Regions from separate parts of the Mesorhizobium oxytropidicola genome, predicted to be linked through region 1. Evidence: predicted binding sites of a transcription regulator. Region 1 holds the regulator's gene; each other region holds the start of a gene.
The links. Region 1 encodes PhoB, which activates phosphate uptake and scavenging genes when phosphate is short. Its sites were predicted from a motif close to TGTCATNNANCTGTCAT; they were not measured.
Positions count from the first base shown of each region.

Region 2: AC0V8S_RS16355 (acid phosphatase) is a predicted target of PhoB. The motif match lies at 2,933-2,949, and genes of this name have one in related genera.
Region 3: ppk2 (polyphosphate kinase 2) is a predicted target of PhoB. The motif match lies at 2,137-2,153, and genes of this name have one in related genera.

Region 1 covers NZ_CM149692.1:1,627,124-1,632,719, reverse strand. Annotated here, with positions in the region: gene AC0V8S_RS08205 (sugar ABC transporter permease) at 1-165, opposite strand, end outside; gene xylF (D-xylose ABC transporter substrate-binding protein) at 312-1,352, opposite strand; gene AC0V8S_RS08195 (ROK family protein) at 1,623-2,870, shown strand; gene phoB (phosphate regulon transcriptional regulator PhoB) at 3,025-3,714, opposite strand; gene phoU (phosphate signaling complex protein PhoU) at 3,734-4,441, opposite strand; gene pstB (phosphate ABC transporter ATP-binding protein PstB) at 4,467-5,270, opposite strand; gene pstA (phosphate ABC transporter permease PstA) at 5,267-5,596, opposite strand, start outside.
Region 2 covers NZ_CM149692.1:3,275,808-3,281,403, reverse strand. Annotated here, with positions in the region: gene AC0V8S_RS16365 (RBBP9/YdeN family alpha/beta hydrolase) at 1-335, opposite strand, end outside; gene AC0V8S_RS16360 (Lrp/AsnC family transcriptional regulator) at 444-923, shown strand; gene AC0V8S_RS16355 (acid phosphatase) at 1,255-2,787, opposite strand; gene AC0V8S_RS16350 (hypothetical protein) at 2,986-3,147, shown strand; partial or broken gene AC0V8S_RS16345 (cytochrome-c peroxidase) at 3,099-4,265, shown strand; gene AC0V8S_RS16340 (putative bifunctional diguanylate cyclase/phosphodiesterase) at 4,437-5,596, shown strand, end outside.
Region 3 covers NZ_CM149692.1:5,264,294-5,269,889, forward strand. Annotated here, with positions in the region: gene AC0V8S_RS26530 (hypothetical protein) at 1-11, shown strand, start outside; gene AC0V8S_RS26535 (dihydrofolate reductase family protein) at 196-843, shown strand; gene ppk2 (polyphosphate kinase 2) at 1,110-2,030, opposite strand; partial or broken gene AC0V8S_RS26545 (aldo/keto reductase) at 2,312-3,353, shown strand; gene AC0V8S_RS26550 (glycosyl transferase family 90) at 3,372-4,343, opposite strand; gene AC0V8S_RS26555 (hypothetical protein) at 4,539-4,763, shown strand; gene AC0V8S_RS26560 (DUF982 domain-containing protein) at 4,741-5,001, opposite strand; gene AC0V8S_RS26565 (GntR family transcriptional regulator) at 5,105-5,596, opposite strand, start outside.

The sequences.
Region 1 (5,596 bases):
GATATGGATGCCGACCCAGATGACCAGCAGCGCACCGACCATGCCAAGCATGCGCGTGTCGAGTTCGGTGGCCTTGAGAAACCGTCCAACGGCACTGAGTTCGGATGCACGCGCCTTGTCCGCCGCAGTGCTGCCGACCGGTTGATTAGAGGTCGTGTCGGTCATGCTATCCTCCCACCGGTTTACCGTCTGGCGCGGATGCCGGAACATGGATGCTATTTGCTTTCCGCAGTCATTTGAAGCGGGAAGCCCCTTGAGAAACGCCGCGGCTTTTCGGGCCGCGGCGTCGATATCGAACCGTATTGCGCCGTTTAGTTGCAGGCCGCGACGCTGCCGGCGGCGACGCCCGCGCAGACTTCGTCCTTCTTGATCCAGCCGGCGTCGATGACGACGTTGAGATTGTCCTTGGTGATGGCGACCGGGGTCAGGAACAGCGACTTGACGGTGTTGCCGCCAGGTGTCGTGAAGTCCTTCACACCAGCTATGTCGGTCATCTTCTTGCCGTCGGCCAGCTGCGAGGCGATCTCAGCGGCGTTCTTGCCGAGTTCGCGCGCGTCCTTCCAAACCGACACGGTCTGGGTGCCGAGCGCGATGCGGTTGAGCGCGGCATGGTCGCCGTCCTGGCCCGACACCGGCACGGTGCCGGCGAGACCTTGCGCCGTCAGCGCCGCGACGACGCCGCCGGCGGTGCCGTCATTGGCCGCGACGACCGCGTCGACCTTGTTGTCGTTGGCGGTCAGGAACTGTTCCATGTTCTTCTGGGCGTTGGCGGGCAGCCAGCCGTCCGTATAGGCCTCACCGACATTCTTGATCTTGCCGCTGTCAATGGCCGCCTTGAGCACTTCCATCGAGCCCGAGAACAGGAAATCGGCATTCGGATCGGAGCCCGAGCCCTTGATGAAGACATAGTTGCCTTCCGGCTTGGCCTTGAACACCGCAGCGGCCTGCAAGCGGCCGACTTCCTTGTTGTCGAAGGTCAGGTAGAAGACGTCCTTGTTCTCGATCAGGCGGTCATAGCCGACGACGGGAATGCCTTCGTCCAGGGCCTTCTGCACGGCCGGGCCGATGGCCGAGGCATCCTGCGCCAGGATGATCAGCGAATTGGCGCCCTGCGAGATGAGGCTCTCGACATCGGTAAGCTGCTTGCCGGGATTGGACTGTGCGTCGGCGGAAATGTACTTGTCGCCGGCGGCCTCGATCGCCTTCTTCATCGCGGCCTCGTCAGTCTTCCAGCGCTCTTCCTGGAAGTTGGACCACGAAACGCCAATGACCTTGTCCTTCGCCTGCGCGACCGACGCGAGCGTCAGCGACATGGCGACACCCGCCAGGATGGCGGCTGTGAATCTCTTCATGATATTCCTCCCTGCGCCGCGTATGGCGCGACCAAACTGGCCCTAAGGCCGGCACAGAGGCTCTATTTTTTCGAGCCTCGAAAAACACTGATCCAACACCGGAACGCTGTCAACAACGATTCTGATGGATTTTGATGTCCCTGCGAATTTTTTTCGAGCCTCGGAATAAATAAATGACAGGACGGGCCGCTTCTGCCAGTATTTGACCGTGTCGCACGCGGCGTTTGAGGGGCCGGAGGAACCGCGGCGACCGGGAGGATGTGGGAAAACATGTCGGTCGGAATCCGTCACGACGATCTGCGCCGGCGCAACCGCGCCATGGTGATTGCGGCCGTGCGCCGGGCCGGCCGGCCCTCGCGCACCGAGATCGCCGCGACCACCGGCCTCAGCCATTCGACCATATCGGCGATTTCCTCCGATCTGATCGGTGAAGGCATCCTGGCCGAAGGCAAGCCGAGCGAGGCCGGCTCGCTGAAGCGCGGCAGGCCGCAGGTCGGCCTCGGCCTCAACCCGGAGGCCGCGGCCGTCATGACCGTGGTGCTGTCGCTGAATTTCCTGTCCGTCGCGGTCATCGACTATGCCGGCCAGGTGATATCGGAGGAACAGCGCCGGCTGGACACGCTGACCATGTCGCGCGAGGCGCTGATCGGCGAATGCGTCGCCATCGTGCGGCGCCGCCTCGATGATCCCGATATCGACGTGCGCAGCGTCGCCCGCATCGCACTGGCAATCCAGGGCATCACCGACACCGAGGCCCGGGCGATGCTGTGGTCGCCGATCACGCCACAGACCGACATCGCCTTCGCCGATATACTCGAAGCCGAGTTCGGCATCCCCGCCACCATGGAAAACGACTGCAACATGATGGCGGTGGCGCTGCGCTGGCGCGATCCCGAGCGTTACCGCGACGACTTCATCGCCATCCTGCTTTCGCACGGCATCGGCATGGGGCTGGTGTTGAAGGGCGAGCTGTTCACCGGCACCCATTCCTCGGGCGGCGAGTTCGGCCACATGATCCATCGGCCAGGCGGCGCGCTCTGCCGCTGCGGGCGGCGCGGCTGCGTCGAGGCCTATGCCGGCAACTACGCCATCTGGCGCAATGCCCGGCAGCTCGGTGAGGACACCGAGCCGGTCGCAGATGTCAGCGACGCCCAGATGCGGGCACTGGCCGCGACGGCGCGGGAACGGGACGGGCCCGAGCGCGAAGCCTATCGTAAAGCCGGCGAGGCGCTCGGCTATGGCCTCGGCAGCCTGTTCGCGCTGATCGATCCCGCACCCGTCGCCATGGTCGGCGTCAGCGCCGCCGCCTTCGACCTGATCGAGCCGGCATTGCGCGAGGCGATCGCCCAGACCGCTGGCGGCCAGCACTCGAAATCGATTTCCTTCGACACCGAACCGAACGAACTGCCGCTGATCCGCGAAGGCTGCGCCATGCGCGCACTGACCTTCGTCGACCAGGAGATTTTCGCGCCGGGCGGGCAGGGTAAGTCAGGCGTTGCCGGCAAGAACGTTGCCTGAGTAACGCGCAGGGATATGTTGAGATTCAGGTCAGGCCGAGTCGAGAATGGCGGGTTCCGAGAACCGGAACGGAGCGGACATTTGGGTCCGTGAGTACCGGAAGCGCGGGAAACCGCCATTCGCAGGCCGGCATCACCTGAATATCAGCATATCCCTAATCCTCGCGGATCGCGTAGCCCGCCCCCCGAATGGTCCTGATAACATCGGGCATGCGGCCATTGTTGACCGCCTTGCGCAGCCGGCCGACATGCACGTCCACGGTGCGCTCGTCGATGTAGATCGTCTCGCCCCAGACATTGTCGAGCAACTGGCTGCGCGAGAACACGCGACCGGGATGGCGCATCATGAATTCGAGGAGGCGGAACTCGGTCGGCCCGAGCCGGATCTCGCTCTTCTTGCGATAGACCCGGTGCGATTCGCGGTCGAGCACGATGTCGCCGACCTTGAGCACGCTGGACAGAACTTCCGGCTTGGCGCGGCGCAGCAGCGCCTTGACGCGAGCCATGAATTCCGGCGTCGAGAACGGCTTGACCAGATAGTCGTCGGCGCCGGTCGAAAGGCCGCGCACACGGTCGCTTTCCTCGCCGCGCGCGGTCAGCATGATGATCGGCAGCCGCTCGGTCTCGGGCCGCATCCGCAGGCGCCGGCAGAGTTCGATGCCGGACACCGCCGGCACCATCCAGTCGAGCACCAGAAGGTCGGGCACGTTTTCCTGCAGGCGGATTTCGGCTTCGTCGCCGCGTGTCACCACCTCGACCTGGTAACCCTCCGATTCCAGATTGTAGCGGAGGAGCACGCCAAGCGGCTCCTCATCCTCCACCACCATGATGCGTGGTGCGATCATCGATTGGTTACCCCTGCGCTCAGGCCGCCGGCGCCGACATCGCCGTCTCGTCCTGTTTTGGACGGTTGGCGGGCAGTTGCGTGCCGGTCAGGACATAGTACGCGTTTTCGGCGATGTTGGTCACATGGTCGCCGATGCGTTCGAGATTCTTGGCGCAGAACAGCAGATGCGTGCAAGCCGTGATGTTGCGCGGATCCTCCATCATATAGGTCAGCAGTTCGCGGAAGACGGAGGTGTATTTGACGTCGATGCGCTCGTCGTCGGCGCGCAGCTTCGCCAGCGCGGCGGCATCGCGCGCCGCATACTCTTCGATCACGCCCTGCACCTGGATCAACACCAGCTGCGCCATGGCGTCGATGGAGTGCGAAAGATCGCGCGGCGTGGCGCTGAGCCCGACGGTGCCGACGCGCTTGGCGATGTTCTTGGCAAGATCGCCGATGCGTTCGAGGTCGCCGGCCATGCGGATCGAGCCGACGACATGACGCAGATCGTCGGCCATAGGCTGGCGCTTGGCGATCAGTGTGATGGCGCGGTCGTCGAGCTCGCGCTGGCGCGCATCCATGATGGCGTCGTCGGAGACCACGCGCTGTGCCAGAGCATTGTCGGAATTCAGCAGTGCCTTGGTGGCACCGCCGACCATCGAGCCGGCGAGATCGCCCATGTCGCTGATCAGCCTGCTGATCTGTCCGAGATCCTCGTCGAAGGCTGCGACTGTATGTTCGGCCATGATCCTGGTCCTCGTATGCGTGCGATCAGCCGAAGCGGCCGGTGATGTAGTCTTGCGTGCGCTTCTCGCGAGGCGACGTGAAGATCTTCTCGGTTTTGTCGAACTCGACCAGTTCGCCCAGATACATGAAGGCGGTCTGCTTCGACACGCGCGCCGCCTGCTGCATATTGTGGGTGACGATGACGATCGTGTAGTCGGCTTGCAATTCGTCGATCAGCTCCTCGATCTTGGCGGTCGACAGCGGGTCGAGCGCCGAGGCCGGCTCGTCGAGCAGGATGACTTCCGGCTTCACCGCCACGGTGCGGGCGATGCACAGCCGCTGCTGCTGGCCGCCCGACAGGCTGAGGCCGCTGGCATTGAGCTTGTCCTTGACCTCGGTCCAGAGTGCCGCGCGCTTCAGCGCCTGCTCGACACGGCCGTCCATCTCGGCCTTGCTGATCTTCTCATAGAGCCTGACGCCGAAAGCGATGTTCTCGTAGATCGACATCGGGAACGGCGTCGGCTTCTGGAACACCATGCCGATCTTGGTGCGCAGCAGGTTGAGGTCCTGCGAGCGGTCGAGAACGTTCTGGCCGTCGAGCAGCACCTGGCCCTCGGCGGTCTGCTTGGGATAGAGCTCGTAGATGCGGTTGAAGACGCGCAGCAGCGTCGACTTCCCGCAGCCCGAAGGGCCGATGAAGGCGGTGACGCTGCGTTCGGGCAGCGACAGCGTGATATCCTTCAGGGCCTTCGACTGGCCATAGTAGAAGTTGAGGTTCTTGACCTCGATCTTGGCCTTGGCCACCGCCTCGGCGGCGATCGTCATGTCTGGAGACAACATCTGGCTCATTTGTCCTCTCTGCGTCCGGTCAGGCTGCGCGCAAAGATGCTGAGCGCGAGAACCGTCAATGTGATGATGAGTGCGCCGGTCCAGGCCAGCTGCTGCCATTCCTCGTAAGGGCTGAGAGCGAACTGGAAGATGGTGACAGGCAGGCTGGCCATCGGCGCGTTGAGATTGCTCGACCAGAACTGGTTGTTCAGCGCCGTGAAAAGAAGCGGCGCCGTCTCGCCGGAGATGCGGGCGATGGCCAGCAATATGCCGGTGACGATGCCGGAAAGTGCGGCGCGGTAGGCAACCGAGCGGATCACCACCCAGCGCGGCGCGCCGATCGCGGT
Region 2 (5,596 bases), 1.6 Mb from region 1:
CCCTCGGGAATTCCGGCGAAAGCCATGCCATATCCGGGAAAGACCGCCGACGCCGGATCGGGAACGGCGACCAGCAAAGCCGCCTTGACCGGCCTTTGCGAAATCTTCTGCCAGTGCGCGATCAGCAGGCAGGACAGGCTGTGCGCGACCAGCACCGGCGGCTCCGGCGCCGCGATCACGGCAGCCTCCAGCGCCGCCAGCCAGTCGGTGAAATCGGGCAGGTCCCAGCTTGACGGCTGGAAGCGCCGCATCGCCGGATTGGCGCTTTCCCAGCGCGATTGCCAATGCGCCGGACCAGAACCGCCGCTCCCCGGCAGGATGATGAAATGCGTCATGTCGCCTTGCTCCTATCGATTGATGGGGCATGGTGGCGTCTTGCACTGGCATCGAGAATGGGAAACGATCGGAAAAATCACGTCCTTGCCGATGGATTCAAGGTGACCATGAAGACCAGCGATGAGCGCACGCCGCTCGACCCGACCGACATAGCCATCATCGAGGCCATGCAGGAGAACGGCCGCATCGGCATATCCGAGCTTGGCCGGCGGGTCGGCCTGTCGCAGCCGGCCACCTCCGAGCGGGTCAAGCGGCTGGAGGAGCGCGGCATCATTGCCGGCTACACCGCGGTGATCGATCCCGCAGGCCTTGGCCTCGGCATGATGGCGATCATCCGCGTGCGCACCACGCATGAGCACATCCGCCCCTGCCTGAAGCAGTTCGCCGAAATGCCCGAGATTTCCGAGGTGCACCGGCTGACCGGCGAGGACTGCTTCATCCTGAAAGTGGTCGTGCCCTCGCCCGCCCACCTTGAAACCATCGTCGACGCCGTGGCGCGCCATGGCGCGGTCACCACGGCACTGGTGCTGCGCAGCGAGACGCCGAAGCCGATCGGCCGTGAGCTGATCCGCAGATCAGGCGGTTAGATGGTTTGAGACGTTTACCCAGCACGTACCCCACCTCACCCCTCCCAACACGGAAGAGAGGAAGGGCGGCGGGGTTGGCGAACGCGCGCCTTTCCTCTCCCCCGTCGATCGGGGGAGAGGTGGCTCGGCGAAGCCCAGACGGAGTGGGGGTCGACCTGGCTCGGCCGCTGTTATTTCAAGCCGGGGCGATATCTCGCTGTGACTGAGGCCTGGGTGTCAGCGGCAGCGCGTTTGAGAGATGGCTTCCCCCACTCCGTCGCTGCTTAGCAGCGCCACCTCTCCCCCCTCCGGAGGGAGAGGAAAGGTGCCAAGACCGGCGAACCAGCGCAGCCTACCGGCTCAGATCAAGCGCCGCACTCAGATCCCCCATCGGCGGCTCGCCATTGGCGGCCAGCGCCTTGTCGCGGGCGACTATGCCCGAGAGTACCGGAAGGTCGTAGCGCGCGGTGATGAAGCGCAGGATCGACGTCGTGTCATATTGCGTGTGGTCGACCGTGCCCATTTTCGCATAGGGCGAGATGATGAAGGTCGGGATGCGGTTGCCCGGACCCCAGCGGTCGGCCTTGGGCGGCGCGACGTGGTCCCAGTAGCCGCCATTCTCGTCATAGGTGACGACCACCAGCATGTGGCTCCATTGCGGGCTCTTCTCCAGATGTGCGACGAGGTCGGCCAGATGCTGGTCGCCCGATGTCACGTCGGCATAGCCTGAGTGCTCGTTGAGATTGCCTTGCGGCTTGTAGAAGCTGACAGAAGGCAGTTTGCCGTCGTCGATCGCCTTGATGAATTCGGCGCCGTCCAGTCCGCCATCCCTGAGGTGCTCGGTCCGCGCGGCAGTGCCCGGCGCATAGGCCGCGAAATAGTTGAACGGCTGGTGGTGGAACTGGAAGTTCGGCACCGGTGTCGCGTTCTTGCCGTCGAGCGCGGCCTGCCAGGCGCCGGCATACCAGGCCCAGTCGATCCCCTTCAGCGACATGAGGTCGCCGATGGTGATGTCGTGCTGCGGCGGCAGCGTCGTCGGCTGCGTCGGATCGGCCAGCGCCTTGTCGCCGCCCTCGACCGGCTTGTTGGCGCTCGGCTGGTACGGCGGCTGCATGGTGTTGACGGCGTGGAAGTCGGGCGTGATGGCGCCGTCATTGACGAATTTCGGCGCACCGCCAAGTGCCGAGGCCGGCGAATTGTCGGCGACTTTCAGCGTCTTGCCATCGGCCTCGACGACGGCGATCTGCGCCTTCACGGGGCTGGTGTCGGCATGCGGATAGACCGGCGCGCAGGCGCAGGCGAGCATGATGTGATTGAGGAAGGAGCCGCCAAAGGCACCTTGGAAGAAATTATCGGCGAGAACGTACTTCTTCGCCACCACCCACATCGGCAAGCCGGAGCCGTCATAATGGCCCATCACCAGGCCGCCGGAATCGGCCCAGGCGGCAAACTTGTCATTTTTCCCGCCATCGATCTGCATCTGCTCCTGGTAGAAGCGATGCCAGAGGTCGCGCGTGATGACGGAGGTCTTCTCGTTGAAGCCGCTGGCGTCGTCGATGGCGAAGCTGGCATTGGCAAGATGCGCCGACTGTGCCTCGGTTACCACGGGCGTCACCCCCTTGGCGGTCAGCCCGCCCCAGGCCGGCGGCAGTTCGGCAAGCGGCTTGCCGTCGCGGTCGAGTTGGCGCGCCTGATCGGCCGAGACGTTGGCCAGCCCATTGGCGCCGGGGAAGCCGCCATAGAGATTGTCGAAGCTGCGGTTCTCGGCATAGATGACGACGACGGTGTCGATCTTGTCGTAGCCGGGAGGGGCGGCGTTGGCAGCGGTGACGACCGATACCAAGGCCGTGCTGGCCAGGAAAAGCGAAGTGAGAAGCCGCGTCATGAAAATCCTCATGGCTAAGGGGATGGCTGGAGGCGTCGTGCATGGCGGGGAGCAACGGGCCATGTCCGAAAACGGTAAGTCGATGCCTTGTAACCTTTGTGACATTTGGCGTTCCGGCGAACACGCTTTCGTGAGGGGCCGAACCAGTCATCAATCCGTTGCAGTGGGCACCTAATGCCAAAAAAACGGACTGAATTCATGACGACAGGACGAGGCAGACGCCTGATGGTCGCGGCCGCCGCCGCATCGTTGTTCGCTTTCGCCATCACTTTGCCGGCGACCTTCGTCCGCGCCGGAACCGGCACCGTCCACCCGGCCCCCTGTCGCGCGCCGATGCCTTCGCCCGAGCGCAGACGCTGACCGCCCTCGGCCGAAAAATGTTCTTCGACCCGGCGCTTTCGGCTTCCGGCAAGCAGGCCTGCTCGTCCTGCCATGATCCGCATCACGCCTTCGGTCCGGCCTCGGCAGCACCGGTCGAAATGGGTGGCCCGAACCTCGACCGGCCGGGCGTGCGCGCCGTGGCGTCGCTGCGCTATCTCCAGGCGGCGCCCGCCTTCACCGAGCATTTCTACGATTCCGAGGACGAGGGCGACGAGAGCGTCGACAATGGCCCGACCGGCGGCCTGACCTGGGACGGCCGCGCCGACCACGGCAAGGACCAGGCGAAAATCCCCCTGCTCTCGCCCTTCGAGATGGCCAACAAGGATGAAGCCGCCGTCACCGCCGCCTTGCGCAAGGCCGCCTATGCCGGCGAATTCAAAGCGGCCTTCGGCGACGACGTGTTCGACCATCCGGGCGATGCCTTCGACGCCGCCGCCGAGGCGCTGGGCACGTTCGAGCAGAGCGCTGCCGATTTCTACCCCTATTCCAGCCGCTACGACGCTTTCCTCGCCGGCAAGGCTGAGCTGACGGCGCAGGAACTGCGCGGCCGGGTGCTGTTCGAGGACGAGGCCAAGGGCAACTGCGCCAGCTGCCATCTCAGCGAACCCGCCAATGACGGCGAGCCGCCGCAATTCACCGATTTCGGCCTGATCGCCATCGCCGTGCCGCGCAATGCCGCCATCCCGACCAATGCCGATCCCGCCTATGTCGATCTTGGCCTCTGCGGCCCGCTGCGCACCGACTTCAAGGGCCGGACCGAGATCTGCGGCCTGTTCAAGACGCCGACGCTGCGCAATGTCGCGCTGCGCAAAAGCTTCTTCCACAACGGCACCTTCCACACGCTGCGCGACGCGGTCGCCTTCTACGCCAGCCGCGACACCGATCCCGGCCACTGGTACCCCAAGAATGCCGATGGCACGGTCAGGCAATATGACGACCTGCCAAAGGCTTACTGGGGAAACTTGAATCAGGATCCGCCCTTCAACGGCAAAAAACCCGGCGACAGACCGGCGCTTAGTGATGCCGAGATCGACGACATCGTCGCCTTTCTGGGCACGCTTACCGACGCCGACCAGCAGGCGGTGCCAGCGAACTGAGCCCTCGCGCCTTGCTCAGTCCCGGCCTGCCCGCCCGCGAAAAGAAGGGGGGTCTCGATCTTACCGGATCTGATGCTCGCCAGCACGCGGGAGTCGTCAAGAAAAGACCTATTCCATTAGCGCTTCCTAAACCGCCTTACGGTATCCCTTGCCACTCGAGGGTGGACGCAAATGAACGCATTCAGGCGAGCGGCCGGATTTGTTGTGATCCTGTTGACCGGCGCGGCGACGCTGGCGGCCTTGCATATCGATGCCCAGCGAAACTTCGCGCTGGCCAAGGAACGCTATCTCGAGAATTCCCAGGCAGCTTCCAGAGCGACCGCCAAGACCGTCGAAGACGCCTTGCGGGCCGTCTATGAAAATGTCCGGACCTTGACCTATCTGCCCAGCGTCCAAAACCTCGACCGGCATGGCACCAATCTGGGCGACGAAGGCCGCGCGACAATCCAGCAGATCTACGACAACCTCGCCAACAACGTCTCCATTTCCGAGGTTTACTTCCTGCCGCTGGATTTCAACCCGGACCGCTTCGATGCGGTGACCGGCAAGCTCGAGGAGCCGATCCTCCAATTCGACCAGCTGATCGTGAACGCCAAGGCGAGATCCCAGGCCGCCGCGGACGCGAAGGCCGGAAAGTTGGACCAGAATGCCCTGATCCGGCCCCCCGAGGAGGTTGAAACCTATGAATACCATGAGCTGGTCAAGCAGCTCGCCTGGCTGAAGACGAACTATCCGAATTCGAGCGCCATTGACGGGTTGAACGTGCCGATCATCGGCACGAAAGAGCTCATCACTTGCGACAACACCGATTTCATCCACACCGGCAATGACGCCGATCGCTCAGGCTTCATCCTTTCGGTTCCCGTCTTCGGCGGGGATGGCAGCCTGCGCGGCTCCGTCTCGGCGATCATGCTCACCTCGGCGCTGCGCAAACTGTTGCCGAGCAGCGACTATGTCATCGTCAATTCAGGCTACGGTTTCGAATCCGACCAGCACAAGATGTCGACGGCGCTGGCGGCGGACTCCCGTGCCTTCACGGCGGCCGACCCCAATCTGATCTATTCCGAAGTCATCCCGCTCTCGCTCAACGATCCCAGGAGCGCATGGCGTCTCTGGGCCGGTTTTCCCAACAGCCGGTTCGACAGCAATCTGGACGTCCAGTCCGTGCGTCAATTCGAACTGGCCGGTTATGCGGCGGTCGCGGTGGTCACGCTGCTGGCGCTGGCCTGCTGGTATGCGATCGGGCGGACGATGACGATGCAGGTCGAGGCTGCCGAGACCCTGGAGCGGCGGGTCGAGGAGCGCACCGCCGAGATCCAGCACCTGGCCAC
Region 3 (5,596 bases), 3.5 Mb from region 1:
CCGGCGAATAGCCTGATATCGCGGCTGTTTCGGCGGCCACCAGTGGCCACCCCAGCGCATCAATACGGAACAGTTCGGACGTCACTTGGCGACGTTGTCAGGACGTGTCTGCATCGTGAGGAACACCGCTTGTGATCTGCAATCAGTTTGCTACAAGAAAACCGATTGCAGACATAATTGGTTAGGAGGCCTTCCATGTCCAAACTTCGCGTCAACGCATTCACCTTGTCGCTCGACGGTTATGGCGCCGGTCCCGATCAGGATCTGCAAAACCCGCTCGGCATCGGTGGAGAATCCTTGCACAAGTGGTTTGTCGACACCCGCACCTTCCGTGAGATGGTGCTCGGACAAGATGGCGGCACCACCGATATCAACGAGGCGTTCGCGGCGCGCAGCTTCGAGAATGTCGGCGCCTGGATCCTTGGCCGCAACATGTTCGGGCCGATCCGCGGCGACTGGCCTGACGACAGCTGGAAAGGCTGGTGGGGCGACAACCCGCCGTACCATGTGCCGGTCTTCGTGCTGACGCACCATGAGCGGGCACCCATCACGATGGAAGGTGGCACGACCTTTTATTTTGTGACCGACGGCATCCATTCGGCGCTCGAGCAGGCGAAGGCGGCGGCTGATGGCAAGGATGTGCGCGTTGGCGGCGGCGTCGCCACCATCCGGCAATATCTGCAGGAGAAGCTGATCGACGAGATGCATCTGGCAATCTCGCCTGTGCTGCTTGGCAGGGGCGAGCACCTGTTTGCCGGCCTGGACATGCTGAAGCTGGGCTATCAATGCACCGAGCAGGTGGCGACGGCGCTTGCCACGCATGTGCTGATCAAGCGGGCGTAACGAGAGCTCTTTCTCCCCGTCACTATACGAGGAGAAATGCCCGGCAGGGCAATGAGGGGCGGCGCTGACGTTTGGAAGATTTGCGCTGCCGACGACGCCAGCGATTGCATACTGTTGAAGAATGGCCAGACTCAACTTTCGACGTTGGCGCTGCCCCTCATCCGCCCTTCGGCGTTCGTCGTTCGAAAAGCCAAGCAGTTGGCTTTTCGTCTGCTTCGCAGACCTCTCCTCACCTCCCCGTGAAACGGGGAGAAGGAAGAAACCCCTCAATACTTCTCCGGCACGTAAAGCTCGCGCGGCAGGGTCTGGCGCTCGTATTCGGGGTTGAAGACGCGTTCCGGCAGCGTGATCTCCTCGTGCGGCACCTCTTCATACGGCATCTGCTTGAGCAGATGATCGATGCAGTTCAGCCGCGCGCGCTTCTTGTCGTTGCCCTCGACGATGAACCAGGGTGCCTCAGGAATGTTGGTGCGGGCGAAGGTTTCTTCCTTGGCCTTGGTGTACTGCTCCCAGCGCACGCGCGACTGAAGATCCATCGGCGACAGCTTCCACTGCTTCATTGGATCGTGGATGCGCATCAGGAAGCGCATCTGCTGTTCCTCGTCGGTGATCGAGAACCAGTATTTCACGACAGTGATGCCCGAGCGCACCAGCATGCGTTCGAACTCCGGCACGTCGCGGAAAAATTCCTCGACCTGACCCGCATCGGCAAAGCCCATCACGCGCTCGACGCCGGAGCGGTTGTACCAGGAGCGGTCGAACAGCACGATCTCGCCGCCTGCCGGCAGATGCGGGACATAGCGCTGGAAATACCATTGCGACTTCTCGCGCTCGGTCGGCGCCGGCAGCGCCACGACGCGGCAGATGCGCGGATTGAGCCGCTGGGTGATGCGCTTGATGACGCCACCCTTGCCGGCGGAGTCGCGGCCCTCGAAAATCACCACCAGCTTCTTCTTGTGGTAGGCGACCCACGACTGCAGCTTGATCAATTCGGATTGCAAGGTGATCAGGTCGCGGAAATATTGCATGCGGTCGATCGAAGGCGGATGCGCGTTCTTGTAGATCTTGGCGATTTCCATCGACAGGGCCGGCTCCGACATTTCGAGCTCATAATCTTCGTCGAGCGTGTCTGCGAGCTCGGCTTCGAGCCAGTCCTTGGCGGGAGAATTCTGTCTTAGCTCGGTCATATCGGTCGCTCCGCTTGCAAGCCTTTCGGTTCATGTCCGGCACCCCAAACTGCTGGCCTGCGGCCTGGAATGGAAACACCTTAGCCGAATTCAATATAGGCCGGCGGTGACGGTTTTATTGCAGCCCAAGCGCGATCGCCGTTGCCACAAATCCCGCGAGGTATGATCGATCCGTCGTCCTGGCATGGCGACAAGGCGACCAAATTGTCCTACAAATCCCGGGTCGCATTCCGGGCGGCCCTTCGGCGCCCCCCAAATTCAACACAATCGCGAGGACTGACATGGAATACCGCACCCTTGGCCGTTCCGGCCTGAAGGTTTCGACGCTGACTTTGGGCACCATGACATTCGGCGGCGCAGGCCCGTTCGCCGCGGTCGGCAACAGCGATCTTGCCGAAGCCAAGCGCATGATCGACATGTGCATCGACGCCGGCATCAATCTCATCGACACCGCCAATGTCTATCGAACGGCTTGTCGGAGGAGATTATCGGCGAGGCGCTCGGCGGCAAGCGCAAGAACGACGTGCTGATCGCGTCCAAGGCACGCATGCGGATCGGCAGCGGGCCTAACGACGAAGGCCTGTCGCGCCACCATCTGATCCGTGAGTGCGAGAAGAGCCTGAAGCGGCTGAAGACCGACGTCATCGACATCTATTTCGTCCACCAGTGGGACGGCCTTACCCCGGTCGAGGAAACCATCGCCGCGCTCGACACTTTGGTCAGCCAGGGCAAGGTGCGCTATATCGGCTGCTCCAACTGGTCCGGCTGGCAAGTGATGAAGGGGCTCGCCATCAGCGACAGCCGCCACCAGCAGCGCTTCGTCACCCAGCAGATCCACTACACGCTGGAGGCCCGCGAGGCTGAATATGAACTGCTGCCGATCTCCGTCGACCAGGGACTGGCGTGCTGGTCTGGAGCCCGCTCGCCGGCGGCTTGCTGTCCGGCAAATACCACCGCGACAGCCCGACCGCACGGCAGCTCGCTGGCTGGTCGGAACCGCCGATCCGCGACGAGGACCGGCTCTGGCGGATCGTCGATGTGCTGGCCGAGATCGGCAAGGCCCGCGGCGTGTCAGCAGCACAGGTGGCGCTTGCCTGGCTGCTTGGCCGCCCCGCCGTCTCCTCGCTGGTGATCGGCGCCCGCAACGACGCCCAGCTCAAGGACAATCTCGCGGCCGCAAGTCTGGAGCTCAGCCCGGAAGAACGCCAGCGCCTCGACGCGGTCAGCCGCCCGCCCGTGCTCTACCCCTATTGGCACCAGCAATTGACGGCAAAGGATCGCTTCGGCCCCGCCGACATGGTTCTCGACCGCAGCGTCATCTGACCATGAGACCGAGGCGCGCTAGCCCTCGATGAAGCGCCAGAGTTCGGGATCGGGTTCGATCTGGCCGCTGAGCACGAAATATTTGTAGAGCACGAGCAGGGAGATCGCCTGCTCGTCTCGCTCATTGGAGAATTTCCGGCAATAGGCGTTGGCCGCGGCGATGATGCGCTCGGCCTGCGCCGGATGCCGTTCGAAATAGCGCACCTTCTCGCCGAGATCGGCGAAATCCAGATCAAGCGGCACATAATGGACATTGGCCTCGAGCTGCCGCTCCGCGAACCATGTCTCGTATGTCGGCGGCGGCATCAGGCAGAGCGACTTCGAGTTCAAGATCCATTTGAGGTTGGTCGCCACGTCATTGCCTTCGAGCGAGACGATGTAGCGGTAGCGCTGGTGCTGGCCGATGCTGAGGAAGGGCTTGGCGTATTCGGCCGGCGCGTTGGGCTTGTGCGAGCCGGCATCGCAGAACGGCAGGTCGCGCACCGCTTGCAGAAACCGTGTCCTGATCGGATTGTTGAGATCGCCGCGCCAGACCACGGCCGGCAGCTTGTCACCGAACGAGATGGCGTCGGCCGGCATCTGGAAGTGGCGGAACTTGTCGAGCTTCATGATGACCGCGTTCTGGTCGTCATCACGGATCGGCCGATCCTTCACGATCGTCGGCACTTTCGGCACATTCCTGACGTCGCCGAATTCGATGTCGATGAGCAATCCGGGGTCGAAGTAGCGGGCGAATTCCTTCAGGTCGTAATAGTACATGGTCGGCGTGAAGGGCAGCTTGCTGATGCGCATGGCATTGGCGCTGGGCGCGAAACGATCCTGCAGCTTGTTGTAGTAGTTCAACCGTCGGCGCGCAGCCTCATCGCAAAGCCTCGCCTTTTCCAGGCGAACGGCCAGCCTGCGGCGGAACAGGGCTTGTGGAACGATATCGCGCGCGGCGTTTCGCGCATAATAGAAAACCTTTGCCGACGTTCGCGCGATTGAGGCCATGATTCACTTGATCAAAACAAACAGGCAGCTCTCAACACGCTGGCGCCCGGCGTTTCCTACATCATTGTGGCGCCGATCTGGCAAGCCCCTTCGGATTTCTGAGGCAGCGCCCGCACTGTCGCTTCAGCTGTTGTGTTTGACGGCTAATGCTCCTAGGCAGGGTCAGAGCCGCAAGGCAGGACAAAAGGAGCCGATATGGCGCGAGCACCAAACTACGATCAGGAACGCAAGGAACGCGACCGGCAGAAGGCGGCGAAGAAGGCCGAGAAGCTGGCGGCCAAGGTTGCCCAGCGCGAACGTTCAAAGCCCGAGGGCGAGGTCGAGACCGAAAACCGCGGAATGACGGCAAAAGGCCCGCATATGCGGGCCTTGCCTCAATCCAGGTTGTCGCCCTGCGTCAGGCGGGCGCCTTGTCGCTGACAAAAACGTCCACTTCACGCGCCGCGGCGATGAAGGCGCGGCGGGCGTTCATCGCCGGCTTGTCGCCGGCCAGCGCGTCGTGGCAGGCCTGCAGCGCTGCGCGATGCTTGGGGCTGCGCTTGCCGGGCCAGCTGTTGAGCAGGTAATCGGAAGCCTCACGGGCCGTGCGCAGGAGCTGGGTGCTTCCTGCCGTGACGGACTTGACGGTCACGGGTGTTTCAAATCGGTTGTTTTCCATCGCCGCTCTTACGCCATCGGCATCCGCGAAGCGAGGCCGAAAGTGTGCTTCGCGTCAGACGCCGCCTCTTTTGCCCGCCGAGCGCCCTGCCCTTGCACCTGCGTTAAGCGGCCACGACGGCAAAGCCCCTGGCGCGAAGACCGCGTCGGTCGTTGGCGAGCGACGTCACCAGCCGATCGCGGCTGCCGACGATGTGGGCTGAAAGCCGGCGCGCCGCTTCATCGGCATCGCCAAGGCGCGTGGCCGCCAGAATGGCGCGATGTTCGGCCCAGGCGCGGCCAAGGGCCGCCTCGTCACGCACCTCCAGCCAGCGGGCGCGCGACAGGCGCGTCATGGCATCGCGCACAGCCCTGAACAGGAATTCATTGCCCGACAGGCGCGCCAGTTCGATGTGAAAATCCATGCCGACACGATGCCATTCCTCCCGCGCAGTGCTTTCGTCGCAGGAATCGAGCATCGCCTCGATGACATCGATGGCATTGCCGTCGGCGTGCGTGCATGTCAGCCGCAGCGCCGCGACCTCGACCGCTTCGCGATAGACCGCGATCTGCTCGAGCTCGGCGAGGTTGATGGGCGACACCGTCCAGCCGCGGCC